4 regions of the Paraburkholderia sp. Ac-20347 genome follow, and region 4 is predicted to be linked to each of the others. Evidence: predicted binding sites of a transcription regulator. Region 4 holds the regulator's gene; each other region holds the start of a gene.
What was found. The regulator LexA, encoded in region 4, represses DNA repair genes until DNA is damaged. The targets are predictions, from matches to a motif close to ACTGTATNNNNATACAGT.
Positions count from the first base shown of each region.

Region 1: the regulator LexA is predicted to act here: its motif matches at 1,770-1,787, upstream of recA (recombinase RecA).
Region 2: the regulator LexA is predicted to act here: its motif matches at 2,788-2,805, upstream of imuA (translesion DNA synthesis-associated protein ImuA).
Region 3: the regulator LexA is predicted to act here: its motif matches at 1,619-1,636, upstream of G3N97_RS13455 (VRR-NUC domain-containing protein).

Region 1 covers NZ_JAAGPN010000180.1:7,579-11,854, forward strand. The annotation lists gene G3N97_RS27010 (sensor histidine kinase) at 1-863, opposite strand, end outside; gene G3N97_RS27015 (response regulator transcription factor) at 876-1,628, opposite strand; gene recA (recombinase RecA) at 1,866-2,942, shown strand; gene recX (recombination regulator RecX) at 2,987-4,114, shown strand; gene G3N97_RS27030 (DUF2889 domain-containing protein) at 4,245-4,276, shown strand, end outside.
Region 2 covers NZ_JAAGPN010000241.1:8,083-12,358, forward strand. The annotation lists gene G3N97_RS30675 (hypothetical protein) at 51-455, opposite strand; gene G3N97_RS30680 (hypothetical protein) at 540-746, opposite strand; gene G3N97_RS30685 (STM2901 family protein) at 877-1,311, shown strand; gene G3N97_RS30690 (DUF1493 family protein) at 1,308-1,658, shown strand; gene G3N97_RS30695 (hypothetical protein) at 1,683-2,087, opposite strand; gene G3N97_RS30700 (hypothetical protein) at 2,107-2,712, opposite strand; gene imuA (translesion DNA synthesis-associated protein ImuA) at 2,827-3,537, shown strand; gene G3N97_RS30710 (DNA polymerase Y family protein) at 3,458-4,165, shown strand.
Region 3 covers NZ_JAAGPN010000056.1:600-4,875, forward strand. The annotation lists gene G3N97_RS13445 (DUF3443 domain-containing protein) at 1-906, shown strand, start outside; gene G3N97_RS39970 (hypothetical protein) at 968-1,501, opposite strand; gene G3N97_RS13455 (VRR-NUC domain-containing protein) at 1,644-3,467, shown strand; gene G3N97_RS13460 (ATP-dependent DNA helicase) at 3,464-4,276, shown strand, end outside.
Region 4 covers NZ_JAAGPN010000106.1:19,679-23,954, forward strand. The annotation lists gene cysW (sulfate ABC transporter permease subunit CysW) at 1-203, opposite strand, end outside; gene cysT (sulfate ABC transporter permease subunit CysT) at 200-1,114, opposite strand; gene G3N97_RS20280 (sulfate ABC transporter substrate-binding protein) at 1,228-2,274, opposite strand; gene lexA (transcriptional repressor LexA) at 2,543-3,193, shown strand; gene G3N97_RS20290 (hypothetical protein) at 3,257-3,616, shown strand; gene G3N97_RS20295 (DUF2939 domain-containing protein) at 3,786-4,276, shown strand, end outside.

The DNA.
Region 1 (4,276 bases), on a different contig from region 4:
GTGAGCAGGTCGTTGAACGAGGTCACGAGCGGCTCGATTTCGGGCGGCGCGCGGCGCGCTTCGAGCGGCGAGAGATCGTCGGGGCGGCGCGTGCGCATGTTCGACTGCAGCGCGTGCAGCGGCGCGAGGCCGCGCGAGAGCCCGAACCAGACCAGCAGGATCGCGAGCGGCAGAATCACGAACTGCGGCAGGATCACGCCCTTGATGATGTCGTTGGCGAGCGCCCGGCGCTTGTCGAGCGTTTCGGCGACCTGAACCAGCACGGGCTGCCCACCGCTCAGATGCGTGGGCTCGACCGTCGTATAGGCGACGCGGATGTCGATGCCGTGCAGCGTGTCGTCGCGGAACTCGACGAGGCCCGGCGACGGGCGGTCGTCGTCGTGCGGCAGCGGCATGTCGCGGTCGCCGGCGACGAGTTCGCCGCGCGTGCCGAGCACCTGGTAATAGACGCTGTCGACGTTATCGGCGCGCAGGAAGTCGCGCGTGGAATCGGGCAGCGAGAGTTCGGCCACGCCGTTGACCGGATGGATCTGGCGCGCGAGCACGTAGGCGTCGGTTTCGAGCGCGCGGTCGAACGGCCCGTTGGCGATTGACTTCGCGACCAGATACGTCACCGCGATGCTCATCGGCCAGAGCAGCAGCAGCGGCGCGAGCATCCAGTCGAGAATCTCGCCGAACAGCGAGCGCGGACGCTTGTCGCCGGCGTCGGCGGATTCGGCTTCGTCGGGCGGGGCGAACGGATTGGCGTAGCGGGCGTCGCGCGCGGCGCTGTTGAGCGTGTCTTTGTTGGCGGCGGTCGTCCTGCGCGCCGGCGCGGCCGGCGGTGTGGCGCCGGTCGGCGCGGGGCGCGCGGGCCCGGCCATGATGGTGCGCGCTTACTTGTAGTAGTGGCTGGCGGGCATCGCGGGCGCTGCCGTCGATGCGCCTGCCGTACTGACCGCGCCGGCGTCCTTCGCGCCGTTCGCTTCCTTCTCGAGACAGTAGCCGAGGCCGCGCACGGTCACGATGCGCACACCGCCCGCTTCGAGCTTCTTGCGCAGGCGGTGCACGTAGACCTCGATCGCGTTGTTGCTGACTTCCTCGCCCCATTCGCACAGGTGATCGACGAGCTGTTCCTTCGAGACGAGCCGCCCGAGCCGTTGCAGCAGCACTTCGAGCACGCCGAGTTCGCGCGCCGACAGATCGAGCACCTGCTCGTTGATGCGCGCGACGCGCCCGACCTGATCGAAGGCGAGCGCGCCGTGGCGCACGACGGTCGGGCCGCCGCCCGCGCCGCGCCGCGTGAGTGCGCGCACGCGCGCTTCGAGCTCGTTGAGCGCGAAGGGCTTGGCCATGTAATCGTCGGCGCCGAGGTCGAGTCCTTTGACGCGTTCATCGACGCTGTCGGCGGCCGTGAGGATCAGGACGGGGAGGTTGGAATTGCGCGCGCGCAAACGGCGCAGCACTTCGAGGCCCGTCATTCTGGGCAGGCCGAGATCGAGAATCAGCAGGTCGAACGACTGCATCGACAAGGCCGTATCGGCGTCCACGCCGGTCGGCACGTGATCGACGGCATAGCCCGATTGGCGGAGTGATCGGACCAGACCATCCGCGAGTATGCTGTCGTCTTCGGCAATGAGAATTCGCATGATGCGCCTGCGTCGAGTCAGGCCTCGCCGCGCCTGTGCCCTGCCGCACGAGGGGCGGGCGGCGCGCGGCGGTCTCCTGGTCAATTTGCGGTTTGGGCTGGCGCGTACGAAAAAGCGTGTGAAAACGCGCTTGCCAAAACCACTGTTTTTTTATACAGTGTCTGCGTTCATGCGTGTGTGTGCAAAAGCACGCCCGCATCGTCACGAGACGCCGTTCATCATAGCAAAGGACGATTCATGGAAGATAGCAAGAAAGGCTCGGCTGGGCTGACTGCTGAAAAGGGCAAGGCGCTGGCTGCCGCGCTCGCGCAGATCGAAAAGCAGTTCGGCAAAGGGTCGATCATGCGACTCGGCGACGGCGATGCGGTCGAAAACATTCAGGTGGTGTCCACCGGCTCGCTCGGTCTCGACATCGCGCTCGGCGTCGGCGGCCTGCCGCGCGGCCGTGTGGTCGAAATCTACGGTCCGGAATCGTCGGGTAAGACCACGCTCACGCTGCAGGTGATCGCAGAGCTGCAAAAGCTCGGCGGCACGGCGGCGTTCATCGACGCGGAACACGCGCTCGACGTTCAGTACGCCGCGAAGCTCGGCGTGAACGTGCCGGAACTGCTCATCTCGCAGCCGGACACGGGCGAACAGGCGCTTGAAATCACCGACGCGCTGGTGCGCTCGGGCTCGATCGACATGATCGTCATCGACTCGGTCGCGGCACTCGTGCCGAAGGCTGAAATCGAAGGCGAAATGGGCGACTCGCTGCCGGGTCTGCAGGCGCGTCTGATGTCGCAGGCGCTGCGCAAGCTCACCGGCACGATCAAGAAGACGAACTGCATGGTGATCTTCATTAACCAGATTCGTATGAAGATCGGCGTGATGTTCGGCAATCCGGAAACCACCACCGGTGGTAACGCGCTGAAGTTCTACTCGTCGGTGCGTCTGGACATTCGTCGTATCGGTTCGATCAAGAAGAACGACGAAGTCATCGGCAGCGAAACGCGCGTGAAGGTCGTCAAGAACAAGGTCTCGCCGCCGTTCCGCGAAGCCGTGTTCGACATCCTCTACGGCGAAGGCATCTCGCGTCAGGGCGAAATCATCGACCTGGGCGTGCAGGCCAAGATCGTCGACAAGGCAGGTGCGTGGTACAGCTATAACGGCGAACGCATTGGTCAGGGCAAGGACAACGCACGCGAATTCCTGCGCGAAAACGCAGACATCGCCCGCGAGATTGAAAACCGCATCCGCGAATCGCTTGGCGTGAACGCCATGCCGGACGGTGTTGCCGACACCGGCGAAGTCGAAATCGCAGACGAAGAATAAGTTCTGAATCGGGCCCGGAAAGGGTGGCACGAGGTGGCACGACTGTGATGCGCAAGCGCGGGTTCGCCTCGGCGCCGTCTGAGGCCGCGAAGGCTTCGTCCTCGACTTCGAGCGAGGCGGAGCACCTGCGTGAAGCCAGCAGTGGTGCGCGGGGCGCGAATCGGCGCTCCCTTTCCGCTTCCGGGTCTGCTTCTGGGTCTGCGTCCGGATCCGCCCCCGATCATTCCGGGGAATTCGCCCGAGTTTCATCTGGTACTACCTCGCAAAGCCGCGACGCCCATTCGGGCGATCGCGGCTTTGTGCATTCCGAGCCTCAACTTTTGTCCCATTCCTCCACGCCCGATCTCGACGACGAAGGCGGCGCGGTGTTCGAAGTGCCGTTCGAGGCATTTTTCGACGCGCCCGTCGATGCCGGTAGCGCCATCGCTCCCTCGTCGCCATCGTCTGAACCGACTGCTGTGCGCCGCGCATCTGCACCTGAATCCTCATCTGACTCCCTATCGGATTCCGAAGCGCGCCGCGCACCGCGCGCGGCCAGGCAGTCGTTCGCTCGTCCCACCGCCCGCCGCGACGAAGTCGACGAGCGCGAATCGTTCGACGCGCACGACAGGGCGCGCGCGGTAGAAAAAGCGCTCGAAGACGGCGGCGACGGCTACGAGCGCACATCCACGATGCGCGCCGCACGCAAGGCCAACGCCGCCGCCAACAGTCGCCAGCGTCCCGAGCGCTCGCTCAAGGGCCGCGCGCTCGGCTACCTTTCGCGTCGCGAGTACAGCCGGGCGGAACTCTCGCGCAAGCTCATGGCGTACACCGAAAACGCCGATGAACTAGAGGCACTCCTCGACACGCTCGAGCGCGACGGCTGGCTCTCGGACGCGCGCTTCGCCGAAAGCGTCGTTTATCGCCGCGCCTCACGGGTCGGCGCGGGACGCATCGTCAGCGAACTCAAACGTCATGCGGTGGGCGAGGAACTCATCGAGGAAGTGAGCACGCAGTTGCGCGAGACGGAACTTGTGCGCGCCCGCGCCGTCTGGAAGAAGAAGTACGGCCAGTTGCCCGAGACGCCCGCCGAGCGCGCGCGTCAGGCGCGTTTTCTCGCTGCGCGCGGTTTTTCGATGTCGATCATCGGCAAAATTCTCAAAGGCTTCGAGGGCGGCTTCGAAGGCGATTAGCTGGAAAATTGAACCGCCTGGCTCAAAAATAGCTTGATATCCGCGGCGCATGGGGCCAGCGAGATCGCTGCTGTCTCAAATACCCGGTATGCTAAACTCGAGAAGTTTTCCAATCCGGTCTTACCAACGCATGCCGCTTCCCCCGCCAGCGCCCCGTCAGTT
Region 2 (4,276 bases), on a different contig from region 4:
GCGTTACCGAGCGCGCGGGAGCTCGTAAGCCTGAATATCGGGCGTCGGGCCTAAGCCACAGTTACGCCATGGCAACCGGAAAATTCAAAGATCTTATGCGCGGACTCGGGCGAACTCGCGCCAACGAGTGCCTTTACACATTCTGCGAGCGCCGCTGACGTGGTGACAGGGATAACCGGCAACTCACGGTCTGCAGCCGCGTTGATCTGGTGAAAGCCTTCGATCCATTTCAGTGAGGTTCCAGTCGGTGCCACAAGCGGCATTTCGAACAGGTTCTTCTCGAGGTAGCGAGAATGCAGATCGACCTTTGCTGCATTGAAATAGTAATGGTCGTTCGATTCCATTACGGCCTTCAGTTTCGCCGTATCGGCGATAACAATGACCTGTGTGTCATTTTCGCTAAAAGCGTGATCCAGGTGGCCGAGCGTCTTCGAAAACAGCGAGCATTTAATCATTGGCAGTCCCGTTGCTGGTGGTTGGTGGTGCGATCTTATTTAACATAAGCTAATTTATCGCATTTTCTAAAACGATTGCTAACGTTATCCATGCGGACTGGCGAGCTGGTCTAGCGCCTTCGACGCGTCCGCCATGATCGCATTGGGGTTCGCGAAGCTGATCGCGGCTCGCGTGACTATTGCCCCGACCGTCAAATGCTCAACTGCGCGAACCAGCGCGACAATGGCCGCGGGATCGCCCCAGACGCCGCGTTTCCTGGCACGCTCCTGAATGTCTGTGTCGTCGAGCATCTTCCGCTCCGTTAGCTGCTGGATCCTTCAACCAGCTTCGACCGCCAGGCGGACTTCCGCTGGCCGGGCACGTCAGGATGCCACAAGTCGCCCGTTTGTTATATTTATCCGACGAATAACCGGAGCGAGTATGAGTAGCAACGTTTACGACTACGGCATTCACAGGAATCTGTCTCCTTCGGAGCTATTTTTCCTCGTGTTTCTGGACGAGGCGTCGAAGCAGCTGGGCGTCGACGATCTGGTCGACGTGGCCGCGATCATCGTGGGCTGGCCGTTCCTGCCCACGCGCCGCAAGCCTGGTGGCACAACGAAAGGCACGTCGATCGCGTCCCGCGTCGCGCGCCGGCACCTCGACTTTGAAATCAAGGCCCGGATTCTGCCGACGCTGACGCTCAAAAGCGCGAGTAAGCTCAAGATCCTCTTCACCAATAATCTCGGCGTGTTTGTCGGTCGCGCGGTGCCAGTCGTGGGCGAGGTAATGCTCACGTACGATGCCGCGACCATCAGCTATAAAAGCGTCATTCACTACAACCGGCTGGTGAAGCCGGAGGACAAGGTATTTTGACAAGTGATCAGGAATTCGGCGCGGTCGAGGAGTTCGTGCGTGCGCGAACAGGCGTCGGCTCGCGCAGGCAGATCACCGCCGCGACCCGACTGGAGGACGACCTCGACCTGACCGGCGTGGAGGCCGAAGCGTTCATGGAGAAATTCTTCGACGTGTTCAGGGTTGAAGCTGGCGACTTCAGCTTCGATCGCTACTTCGTGAATGAAGGCTCGGGGCTCATTCTCTCGATCGTCACACGCCTTTCGCGGAAAAAGCGGGATGCACTGCATCGCGTGCCGATCACGGTGGGCATGCTCGCTGAAGCGGCCGCCGCCGGTCGCTGGGATTCGCTTGCTCTGGAGAGGTGATGCGGGAGCTTTCTGACGGTACGGCTACATCAAACCGCACGACGTGTGGGCGAAATCGGTCATGAGCCCGGTGACTATCCAGCTTGCGCCGGCGCTGAGCACGATCCCGGCGAGCGCCACTCCAATGCCGGGCCTTATGGGGGACCATTTCGCGATTGCGGCAACGCCCGCAACACAGGCGACCAGGATAAATGGTGATGCTACCGGCCATTCGGCGAATGCCTGGAAGACAATGACGGGTGGCATGAATACTGCCCAAAACAGCGCCCAGGTGCCGTCGCAGTATGCGATGCAGCCGCCGGCGATCGCGGCCAAAGCCATCGCGATGAGGGCCGCGCCGACGGCAAGAACACTCCATACACCTCCGCGCCGCCAGCTTACCGCGGCCGACGTGTTGGCGCGCACAGCCTTGTCGATAGGTTCGTTCATTTCTGGACGGCCTCACCAGTCACAGCCCAGAGCCCGACACCGGATTCCCGAAATTATCCAGCGACCAGCGGTCTCCCATGCGAGTGATCGAGGCACGCATTACGGTATGAGCGTTTGCTCCTGCGAAAGCCGAGCGCATCGTTGGTTGGCTTGCCTGTAGCTCTTGGTTCGTTGCCCATTCCGGAACGTCGGTGAGCTTGTAGGTGTAGTAGACGAACGTGCTAGAGGCGTCGAGGCCATCGACTTTCTTCACGTTGTCCCATCTGACAACCTTGTCCAGCGCGGCCTTCGCGAAACAGAACTGCCCGTTCTGGAGGATCGTCCTGCCTTTGTCCGAGATGTCAAACTCGTGCGCAGGCCTGTGCCTGTAGTCCGTCACGGATTTGGCGCTGAGTAAACCTGCTTTCACGAGCGCGCGCTGCTCATTCGCATAGTCGCTGTTATCGTCGTCGCCTACGGTGTCTGCGCCCGGGATGTACGAAAAGCACAGAACCCCGTGTTTCTGGAACGACGCGCTTATGGCAGTCGAAAAGTTTTCCTCATTCGCGTCTTTGGAAGAGGAGCAGGCAGTAGCGAGGAGAGAGCCGACAATCGCCGCCGCAATTGATTTCGTCGATTTTTTCATGCGGCAATCATAAGACGAAAAAGTCCGCAGATGAATAAGGGCCGCTTTGCAGCATGAACGGGTGCCGACTATACTACTGTATAAATATACAGTGATGAGGGCACTATGGGAGCGATGCAGCAGCTGCGAGTGGAAGATATACATCCGGAGCTGTGGAGGGCTTCACAGCTGGGTTCCATAGGCCATCGCACCGTGCCCAGCGGCCACGCTGCCCTTGACGCTGAACTGCCGGGCGGCGGCTGGCCGACGGGATCGTTGACCGAGTTGATGCAGCCGCAACCCGGCTGTGGCGAGCTTCGCCTGCTTCGGCCTGCGCTTTCGCGCGTTTCACTGCGCCCTGTGTTTGTCGTCCAGCCTCCGCACCGGCTGCAACCGGCTGCCTTGACGTGGTGGGGGCTTGATACGGCGAATGTGTGCCTCCTTAAACCGGGATCGACGGCCGACGCCCTGTGGGCGGTTGAACAGGTCCTGCGCTCCGGGACAGCCGGCGGGTTGTTGTTCTGGTCATCGCAGGTTCGGGCGGAAGCGCTCCGGCGTCTGCATCTGGCCGCACAGCGCGCGGACACCCTTTTCTTCCTGTTCCGGCCGATGGCCGCCGCCAGTGCGACATCTCCTGCTCCGCTACGGCTTGGACTGGAGCCGTCATCGGCTGGCGTGAACATCTCGTTTATCAAACGCCGCGGTCCGCATCGTGATGCCCCTGTTTTTGTGTCCCTGTCGCCCTCACCCATTCTCCTGAATCGAAATGCACCACTGGATCGGCGTCAGTCTGCCGCGCCTCCCCATCGAGAGTTTTTGCCCGACCTGGCACACGCCAGCGTCTGACCGTGGGGTCGTTGTGCTGGAGAAAGGTCGGGTGCTCGATGCAGACGTTTCCGCGCGCGCGCATGGCGTTGTTGGCGGCATGCGCCGCGGCGGCGTACTTACGCTCGCGCCGGACGCGACGATCCACGATCGCGATACTGTGCGCGAGAACGAAACCGTTCTTGGCGTGGCGGCCGCCCTGCTCCAGTTCACGCCCCTCGTTGTGATCGCAGAGGAAAACGTGGTGCTGGCCGACGTGTCAGCAAGCCTGCGCCTGTTCGGCGGCCTGCGGGCGTTGAGGCGATCCATTCGTCGCGTCATCGCAGATTTCGGTGTGACGAGCGCGATGGCCATCGCAGCGACCGCACAGGCCGCGTGGCTGTTCGCGCGCACGTGTGGCGGCGTCGCGTTGAGCGATCGCGCACGCAGCCGCGCGCTCGCACGCGTGCCGGTGAACGCCCTGCCGGCTGCACGCCGCTACGCGGACTGGTTCGACGGACTTGGATGCACAACGATGGCGGATGTGATGCGGCTGCCGCGCGCGGGCCTGAAAAAGCGGTGCGGGACGGCCCTTCTCGACGCGCTTGACCGCGCGACGGGGGTGGCGCCCGAGGCGCACGAGTGGCTCGTCATGCCGCCTACCTGTTGATTTGCAGTAGAAACTGACCCACTTTTTGCATCTAAAACTGACCCACCCTCGTGGCGCAGAATCATCACTCCTGCGCGCCAACTTCTTCGTCTTTTACTGTCTTAGGTGAGG
Region 3 (4,276 bases), on a different contig from region 4:
GGACTGAATCTGCCTGCGGTGTCGGCGGGCAGCGGCCAGGCCATCGCGGGCGAATGCGCGGGCTTCGGCAGCGGCTATACCTGGGGCGCCGTGCGCAGCGCCGACGTGCGGCTCGCGGGCGAAGTGGCGTCCGCGCTGCCGATCCAGGTGATCGCCGACGCAGCCGTCCCCGCAACACCGAGCGCCTGCCAGGGCCGCGGCCTCGCGATGTTGACGCCCGCGACGCTGCGCGCGAACGGCATCCTCGGCGTCGGTCCGTTCGATGCCGACTGCGGCGCGTCGTGCGTCAATCAGGCGTCGGGATCGTGGTACTACGCGTGCGCGTCGGGCACTTGCGCGGCCAGCGCGCAGCCGCTCGCGCAGCAGGTGCGCAACCCCGTCGCCGCTTTCGCCACCGACAACAACGGCGTCGTGCTCGACCTGCCCGCCGTGGCCGCGACCGGCGCATCAAGCGTGTCCGGATCGCTGATCTTCGGCATCGGCTCGCAGTCGAACAACGCGCTCGGCGGCGCGACGGTGCTACGCGCGAACACGGTGACCGGCTTCGTCTCGACCACGACATCGGACGGCAGCGTCTACGCGCAAAGCTATCTGGACAGCGGCTCGAACGGGCTCTTCTTCGCCAACGCGACGCTCACGCGCTGCGGCGTCTGGTACTGCCCGTCGTCGCCGCAAAGTCTCAGCGCGACGATCAAGGGCATCGACGGCACCGGCGCGCCCGCCGCGCTTTCGATCGACAGCGCGCAGACGCTCTTCGCGAGCGGCAACTGGGCGTTCGCGAATCTGGCGGGCTACAACGGCAATGCGTTCGGATGGGGTCTGCCGTTTTTCTTCGGCAAGCGCGTCTATACGGCGATCGAGGCCCAGGCGACGCCGGTGGGCGCGGGACCGTATTTCGCGTTCTGATGACGGGGGAAACGGAGCGAGGCGCGCGCGGCGCGCCTCGTCATGATGGACGAAAACGTGCTTAGTCTTGCGCGCTGGCGTCGGAAGCCGGCGTGGTCTTCACGAGCGCGGCCGGCGCGAGCCAGTGGAACGACGTGAGGCTGCCGGTGTGATCGTAGGTGCACTCGGCGGCGGTGGCCGTGGGCGGCGTCTTGTGCAGGCCGAGTTTCCGCGCGATCAGCTCGACGGGCGTGGACGGCTTGGCTTCCGCCGCATGCGTCGACGAAGCGCCCGACGCGGCCGAAGCCGCCGACGCCACCGCCGCACTCGAAGCACCCGTAGCCGCATGCGCCCCGCTCGCCGCCACAGCCGCCGACGCAGCGACCGCCTCCGACGCCGGCAACGCACCGCGTTCGAGATGCCCTTCGATCACCACGCGTTCGCCGCGATACGCCACGGCGGTATGCGTGACGGAGAGTTCACCCAGCGACGTCTGGGTCAGCCGCGTGCGCATCTCCTGCTCGCAGGCGCCCGGATTCTGGTACTGCGCGACGCATCCCGCGAGCAGGGTAACGCCGGCCGCAAGGCCGACGAGGCTGACATTCCGTTTATTCATCGCTCTTTCATGCGCTCGAAGCGCGGTTCGGTTTTCAGGCTGCGGCAATTGTAGCCTACGGTAGGCCGCGCCCTCCGTCGAAGCGATGCGCGGCGGCGCGGGCCTGCTATCATCGCTGCTGTATATCCGTACAGTGCCGCGCGTGCTTCCCGACTCCCCCGATCCGTTCTATTACCTCGCGAACTTCGAGCGTGCGCTCGGCTGGCTCGACGCGCGCTGCGCCGACCTCTTCGACGACGGGGAACGCCGCTTCCTGCGCGATTTCGTCGCCCTGCCGCGCGCCTCGCGTGCGCTGTTCGTCCGCATGCTGATGCGCAAGGGGCCGGATTTCCGCGCCAGCAAGCTCGATTACGCCGAAATCGGCTGCCCGCGCGCGGCGGCTGCGCTACTGGTCGCGGGCGGCTGGCTCGACGGCGCGCCCGTGCTCGCTTTCGATGCGCTCGCGGCGATCGTCACGAAGGCGGAATTGCAGGCGCTGGCTGCGCATCTTGCGCAAGTCGTCGATGAAGCCGATGCAACCGACACCGCCGACGCGCCCTCGCACACAGCCGCCTTGCAAGCGCTCCAGGCGCTCGACAAACGCAGCGCCACGCGCGCCGCCACGCTTGCCGCGCTCGAAACGCTCGCGCCCGACGCACGCGAATGGGCCGCGTGGTTCCCCGCCTCCGCCGACGCCGTTTTCCGCTTCAACGCCGCGCCGCTGTGCGAGCGTCTGCGCCTGATGTTCTTCGGCAATCTGCGCCAGGACTGGACCGAGTTCGTGCTCGCCGATCTGGGCGTCTACCGTTACGAGCAGGTGCCGCTCGACGCGGCGTCGCGCGCGTTCCAGCAGCGCGCCGACATCGACGCGTATCTCGCCCTGCGCGACTGCCGCGAAGCGCTCGATCTCGCCGACGACCCTGTCGCGGGCCTCGCGTGCGCGCTCGATACGCTCGACGCCCTCGCGCCGCGCACGCACGGCAATGCGTGGCTGCGCGCGCGTCACGACCGTCTGCGCCACGCCGTGGGGCTCGCCGCCGAGCGCGCCAGCGAAGCCGAGCTCGCGTGGCGCGCCTACGTGGAGAGCGCGCATCCGGAGTCGCGTTACCGTCGCGTGCGCGTGCTCGAACAACTCGCGCGCCGCGACGAAGCCGTGGCGCTCGCCCAGACGATTGCCGCCGCGCCGGCGAACGAGGAAGAGGCGCAACGCGCGGCGCGCACGCTCGGACGCCTGCTGCGCACACGCGCAAAAAAACACGCAAGCCAACCGGACCACGACGCGCCCACGCACGCGACTCTCTCGCTGACCTTGCCCGCCGCGTGGGCGGATCTGCGCGTGGAAGAAGCATCGCGACTCGCGCTCAGCACCGACGACGCGCCCGTGTTCTACGTCGAGAACACGCTGATCAACAGCCTGTTCGGCCTGCTCTGCTGGCCCGCGCTGTTCGCGCCGCTACCGGGCGCGTTCTTCCACCCGTTCCAGCGCGGCCCCGCCGACCTGCATGCCGCCGACTTCGTCGCGCGCCGCGCCGAGCGCTTCGCGGCCTGCCTCGCCGAACTCGACGACGGCCGCTACCGCGAGACCATCCTCGCCCGCTTCGGCGAGAAATACGGCATCCAGTCGCCCTACGTCGCGTGGCCCGCGCTCGACGACACGCTGCTCACGCTCGCACTCGACTGCTTTCCGGCCGCACATCTGCGTCTGTGGTTCGAGCGTCTGTTGCGCGAACCCGCCGCCAACCGCTCGGGTCTGCCCGACCTCGTGCGCTTCTGGCCGCGCGAGCGCCGCTACGAGCTGATCGAGGTGAAAGGTCCCGGCGATCGCCTGCAGGACAACCAGCGCCGCTGGCTCGCCTATTGCGCGTCGCACGGCATGCCCGTCACGGTGCTGCAGGCGCGCTGGGCCAGCGAAGATAGAGAACAAAGCGACGAGCACGAAGAAAGCGATAGCGGCACGCTCGCGTCCCATCCGGAAACGACGCGATGAGCTACACCGTCGCCGTGCGCACGCTCTGCGAATTCACCGCGAAGCGCGGCGACCTCGACCTGCGCTTCACGCCTTCGCCCGACGCGAGCGAAGGCCGCGCCGGACACGCCGCCATCGCCGCGCGCCGCCCGTCCGGCTACGAAACCGAAATCGCGCTCACCGGCACCGTCGGCACGCTGACCGTGCGCGGCCGCGCCGACGGCTACGATCCCGCGCAACGCCGACTCGAAGAGTTCAAGACCTATCGCGGCGATCTCGACGCCATGCGCGAAAACCAGCGCGCGCTGCACTGGGCGCAACTGCGCGTCTATGGCGCGCTGATGTGCGAAAAGCTGGCGCTCGACACGATCGAACTCGCGCTCGTCTACTACGACATCACCTCGGGCCGCGAAACCGCGCTCACCGAACACGCGAGCGCCGCCGACTTGCGCAGCGCATTCGAGTCGCAGTGCGCGCGATTTTCCGCGTGGGCCGAACAGGAAAGCGCGCATCGCAGCGCGCGCGACGCGGCGCTCGCCGCGCTGCAACTGCCGCACGCGGACTTCCGTCACGGTCAGCGCGATCTCGCCGAAGCCGTCTGGCGCGCGGCCACACAAGCGCGCTGCCTGCTGGCGCAAGCGCCGACCGGCATCGGCAAGACGATCGGCACGCTGTTTCCACAATTGAAGGCGTGTCCGCGCGCGGGCATCGACAAGGTGCTGTTTCTGAGCGCAAAAAGTTCGGGACGCCAGCTCGCGCTCGATGCACTCGCGACGCTGACGCGCACGCAAGACGAAACACCGCTGCCGCTGCGCGTGCTCGAACTCGTC
Region 4 (4,276 bases):
GCGAGCGCGTCGGGATCGGCGAGCGATTCGAAATAGAAGCCGATGCCCTTCGAGAGCGCCTGCCAGAACACCGCGACGAGCGGCACCACGAGGAACAGCGCGAGAAACGCCAGCGCGATGCCCGTCAGCAGCCAGCGCACCCACGGCGCTTCGGTCACGGGGTTGGGACGGCCTGCCGGAATACGGCGTGCGTTCGTGCTCATTGCGCACCTCCGGCGGCGGCTTGCGTGGTTTGCGTCGTGGTTTGCGTTGCATTCGGCGCACGCGGCGCGCCGCCACCGCGGCTCGTGCGGCGCTGCAAATACCATTGCAGCGTGTTGATCAGCAGCAGCATCACGAACGACACGCACAGCATCACCACGGCCAGCGCCGTCGCGCCTGCGTAGTCGTATTGCTCGAGCTTGGTGATGATGAGCAGCGAGGTGATCTCGGACTTCATCGGCACGTTGCCGGCGATGAAGATGACCGAACCGTACTCGCCCAGCGCGCGCGCGAACGACAGCGCGAAGCCGGTCAGCAGCGCGGGAAACGCCGCCGGCAGCACGACGCGGCGGAACGTCAGCCAGCGCGACGCGCCGAGGCACGCGGCCGCCTCTTCCTGCTCGCGCTCGAACTCTTCGAGCACGGGCTGCACCGTGCGCACCACGAACGGCAGACCGATGAACGTCAGCGCGACCAGCACGCCGAGCGGCGTGAAGGCGATCTTGAGTCCGAGCGGCTGCAAATACTGGCCGATCCAGCCGTTGCCCGCATACACGGCCGCGAGCGAAATGCCCGCCACGGACGTCGGCAGCGCGAACGGCAAATCGACGAGCGCGTCGATCACGCGCTTGAACGGGAACGTGTAGCGCACCAGCACCCACGCGAGCAGAAAGCCGAACACCGCGTTGATGAGCGCGCCGCCGAGCGCGGCGGTAAACGTCAGGCGGTACGACGCGATCACGCGCGGCGACCACACGGCGCGCACGAACTGCGCCCAGTCGAGCGTGGCGGTCTTGAGAAAGGTGGCCGCGAGCGGAATCAGCACCACGAGGCTCAGATAAGCCACGGTGATGCCGAGCGTCACGCCGAATCCCGGCAGCGCGCCTGGCTTGCGTAATCGGAACGTCGTCATGCTGGATCTCTTCACATGGGTTGCGCGTCTGTTGCGCCGAAAGGCGCGCCTCTTTGGGCGCGCCTTGTTTTTATCGTTACGTCGATACTGCTACTGCACAACCGCGACTTCGCTTATTGCGGCTGGTAGATCGAGTCGAACACGCCGCCATCCGCGAAATGCGTCTTCTGTGCGTTGGCCCAGCCGCCGAAGGTGTCGTCCACCGTGTAGAGCTTCAGCTTCGGGAACTTCGCCGTCAGCGCCGCCGGCACCTTGTCCGAACGCGGACGGTAGAAGTTCTTCGCGGCGATCTCCTGACCTTCCTCGCTATAGAGGAACTGCAGATACGCCTCGGCCTGCTTGCGCGTGCCCTTCTTGTCGACGACCTTGTCGACCACGGCAACCGGCGGCTCGGCCAGAATGCTCACCGACGGCACCACGATCTCGAACTTGTCCGGACCGAATTCCTTCAGCGACAGGAAGGCCTCGTTTTCCCAGGCGATCAGCACGTCGCCGATCCCGCGCTGCACGAAGCTCGTGGTCGCGCCGCGCGCGCCCGAATCGAGCACGCCCGCATTCTTGTAGAGCTTCGTCACGAACTCCTTGGCCTTCTGGTCGTTGCCGCCCGGCTGATGTTCGGCGTACGCCCAGGCCGCGAGGTAGTTCCAGCGCGCGCCGCCCGAGGTCTTCGGATTCGGCGTGACGATCGACACGCCCGGCTTCGTCAGATCGTCCCAGTCCTTGATGTGCTTGGGATTGCCCTTGCGCACCAGGAACACGATGGTCGACGTGTACGGCGAGGCGTTGTCGGGCAGGCGCTTTTGCCAGTCCTTCGCGACGATGCCCTTGTTGGCGAGCGCGTCGATGTCCCAGGCCAGCGCCAGCGTCACCACGTCCGCCTGCAGGCCGTCGAGCACCGAGCGCGCCTGTGCGCCCGAGCCGCCGTGCGACTGCTTGATGGTGAGCGTTTCGCCCGTCTTCGCCTTCCACTGCTTGATGAAGGCTTCGTTGATCTCCTGATACAGCTCGCGCGTCGGGTCGTACGACACGTTCAGCAGCGAGGTATCCGCGTGCGCAGCCGGCGCCATCGCCACCATCCCGACGAGCGGTGCGATGCCGATGACCAGTTTTGCAGCCAGCGAAGTCAGCCAGCCTGCGCGCCCCGTATTGCCTTGATTCATCCACTTTCTCCGTTTTGTCGTGTGGTGCAGCGATCGATGGAGGCCAGTCTAGCGATCTGCTTACATTATTAAAAATGATGTTTTTTCATTCTTTAATACGCAAAAGTGGTAAGGGCGGAGGAATCGGACGTTGGAGCGTGTTTTCGTCCGTCAGATCGCCGGGAAACGCTGCTGTGGCGGCACCCAAACGACAAAGTTCAAGTAACACTTGAAAAGCGGCGAATACTGTATAAAAATACAGTTACCTGTTCAAACATACAGTGTCGACATGACCAAACTCACCGCACGACAGCAGCAGGTTTTCGATCTGATCCGCCGCGCGATCGAGCGCACCGGCTTTCCGCCCACGCGCGCCGAGATCGCCGCCGAACTGGGCTTCAGCTCGGCCAACTCGGCGGAAGAACATCTGCGTGCGCTGGCCCGCAAAGGTGTGATCGAGCTTGCGGCGGGCGCCTCGCGCGGCATCCGTCTGATGCCCGGCCCCGACGACCTGCCGCACCAGTTCACGCTGCCGCACGCCAGCATCATGCAGCTCTCGCTGCCGCTGGTCGGCCGCGTCGCGGCAGGCAGCCCGATCCTCGCGCAGGAACATATCTCGCAGAACTACGCCTGCGACCCGGCGCTGTTCTCCAGCCGCCCCGACTATTTGTTGAAGGTGCGCGGGCTGTCGATGCGCGACGCCGGCATCCTCGACGGCGACCTGCTCGCCGTGCAGAAGAAGGCCGAAGCGAAAGACGGCCAGATCATCGTGGCGCGTCTGGGCGACGACGTCACCGTGAAGCGTCTGAAGCGCCAGCCCAACGGCATTGAACTGATCGCGGAGAACCCCGACTACGACAACATCTTCGTGCAGGCCGGCAGCGCCGACTTCGCGCTCGAAGGCATTGCCGTCGGTCTGATCCGGCCCACCGAATTCTAAGAATCCATCCGCGCCTGTCAGCGCTGGTTTTGCGCCTCGTGGCGCACTTCTCTGGAGAGAGTCATGGAACGCCTTGCCCGCCTGTTGCCCTTCCGTCAATTCGGCCGTCTGCGCCATCTGCGCGGAATCGCCTCGTGCGCAATGCGTGAAGCGCGCGCCTCAGCCGCCGCACTCAATGGCTCGCTTTTCGAGAAGCTGGAAACGCCGGAACTGCCGCCGCTGCCCTCGGCGCAGCCGGCCTTCGCTCGCGTGTCGCTGAACAGCACGCTGAATACGGAACAGCCGGACCGCCGCGCGCCGGTGCGCGTGTATCACGGTCAGTCGCGTCTCATCATGGTCGGCACGATGGACGCGGTGTGCCGCGCCATCGACCGCTGCATTGCCGAGCAGCAAAGCGATCTGGCGGCGGCGCTCGCGAAGTAAGGTGTGAAATCGGAAGGTGGGAAATAGCGTGTCGGTGGAGGTTCTTGCGGGTGTAGGGATCGTTTTGGCGCACGTGTGGTCAACACTGTGATTGAATCGCCGACTCAACCGCTCCGACTCAACCGCTATTTGAACCCTTGCGCTGCTCGTGCGGCGCGCCTGCTCTCCGATGACCGATACCGATACACCCAACCTCTCTCGCGCTCACGCCGGCAAGTCCTCGAACTGGAAGAAACCCGTCGCCATCGCCGTTGCGGCGGTGGCCGTGGTGACCGCGCTCGGTTACGGCTACGCCTCGCCGTATATCGCGCTGAATCATCTCAAGCAGGCCGCCGACGCACGCGACGCGGCCACGCTGAGCGAATACGTCGATTACCCCGCGTTGCGCGCGAGTCTCAAGCAACAGGCCGGGGAAATGCTGCAACGGCGCATTCAGGCCGAGCACAGCAGCAATCCGCTGCTGCTGTTCGGCGCGGTGATCGGCTCGGCGCTGATTGGCCCGCTCGTCGACGCCTACGCCACGCCCGAAGGCGTGGCCGCGCTGCTCAACGGGATGCCGCCCACCGGCAAGCCCGGCGAACAGCCCGCCGCGCCGCCGCCGGCTCCGCCCGCAGAAAACGCGCAGCAATCCGCGCCGCCGGGTGGCGCGTCAGCCGAAAC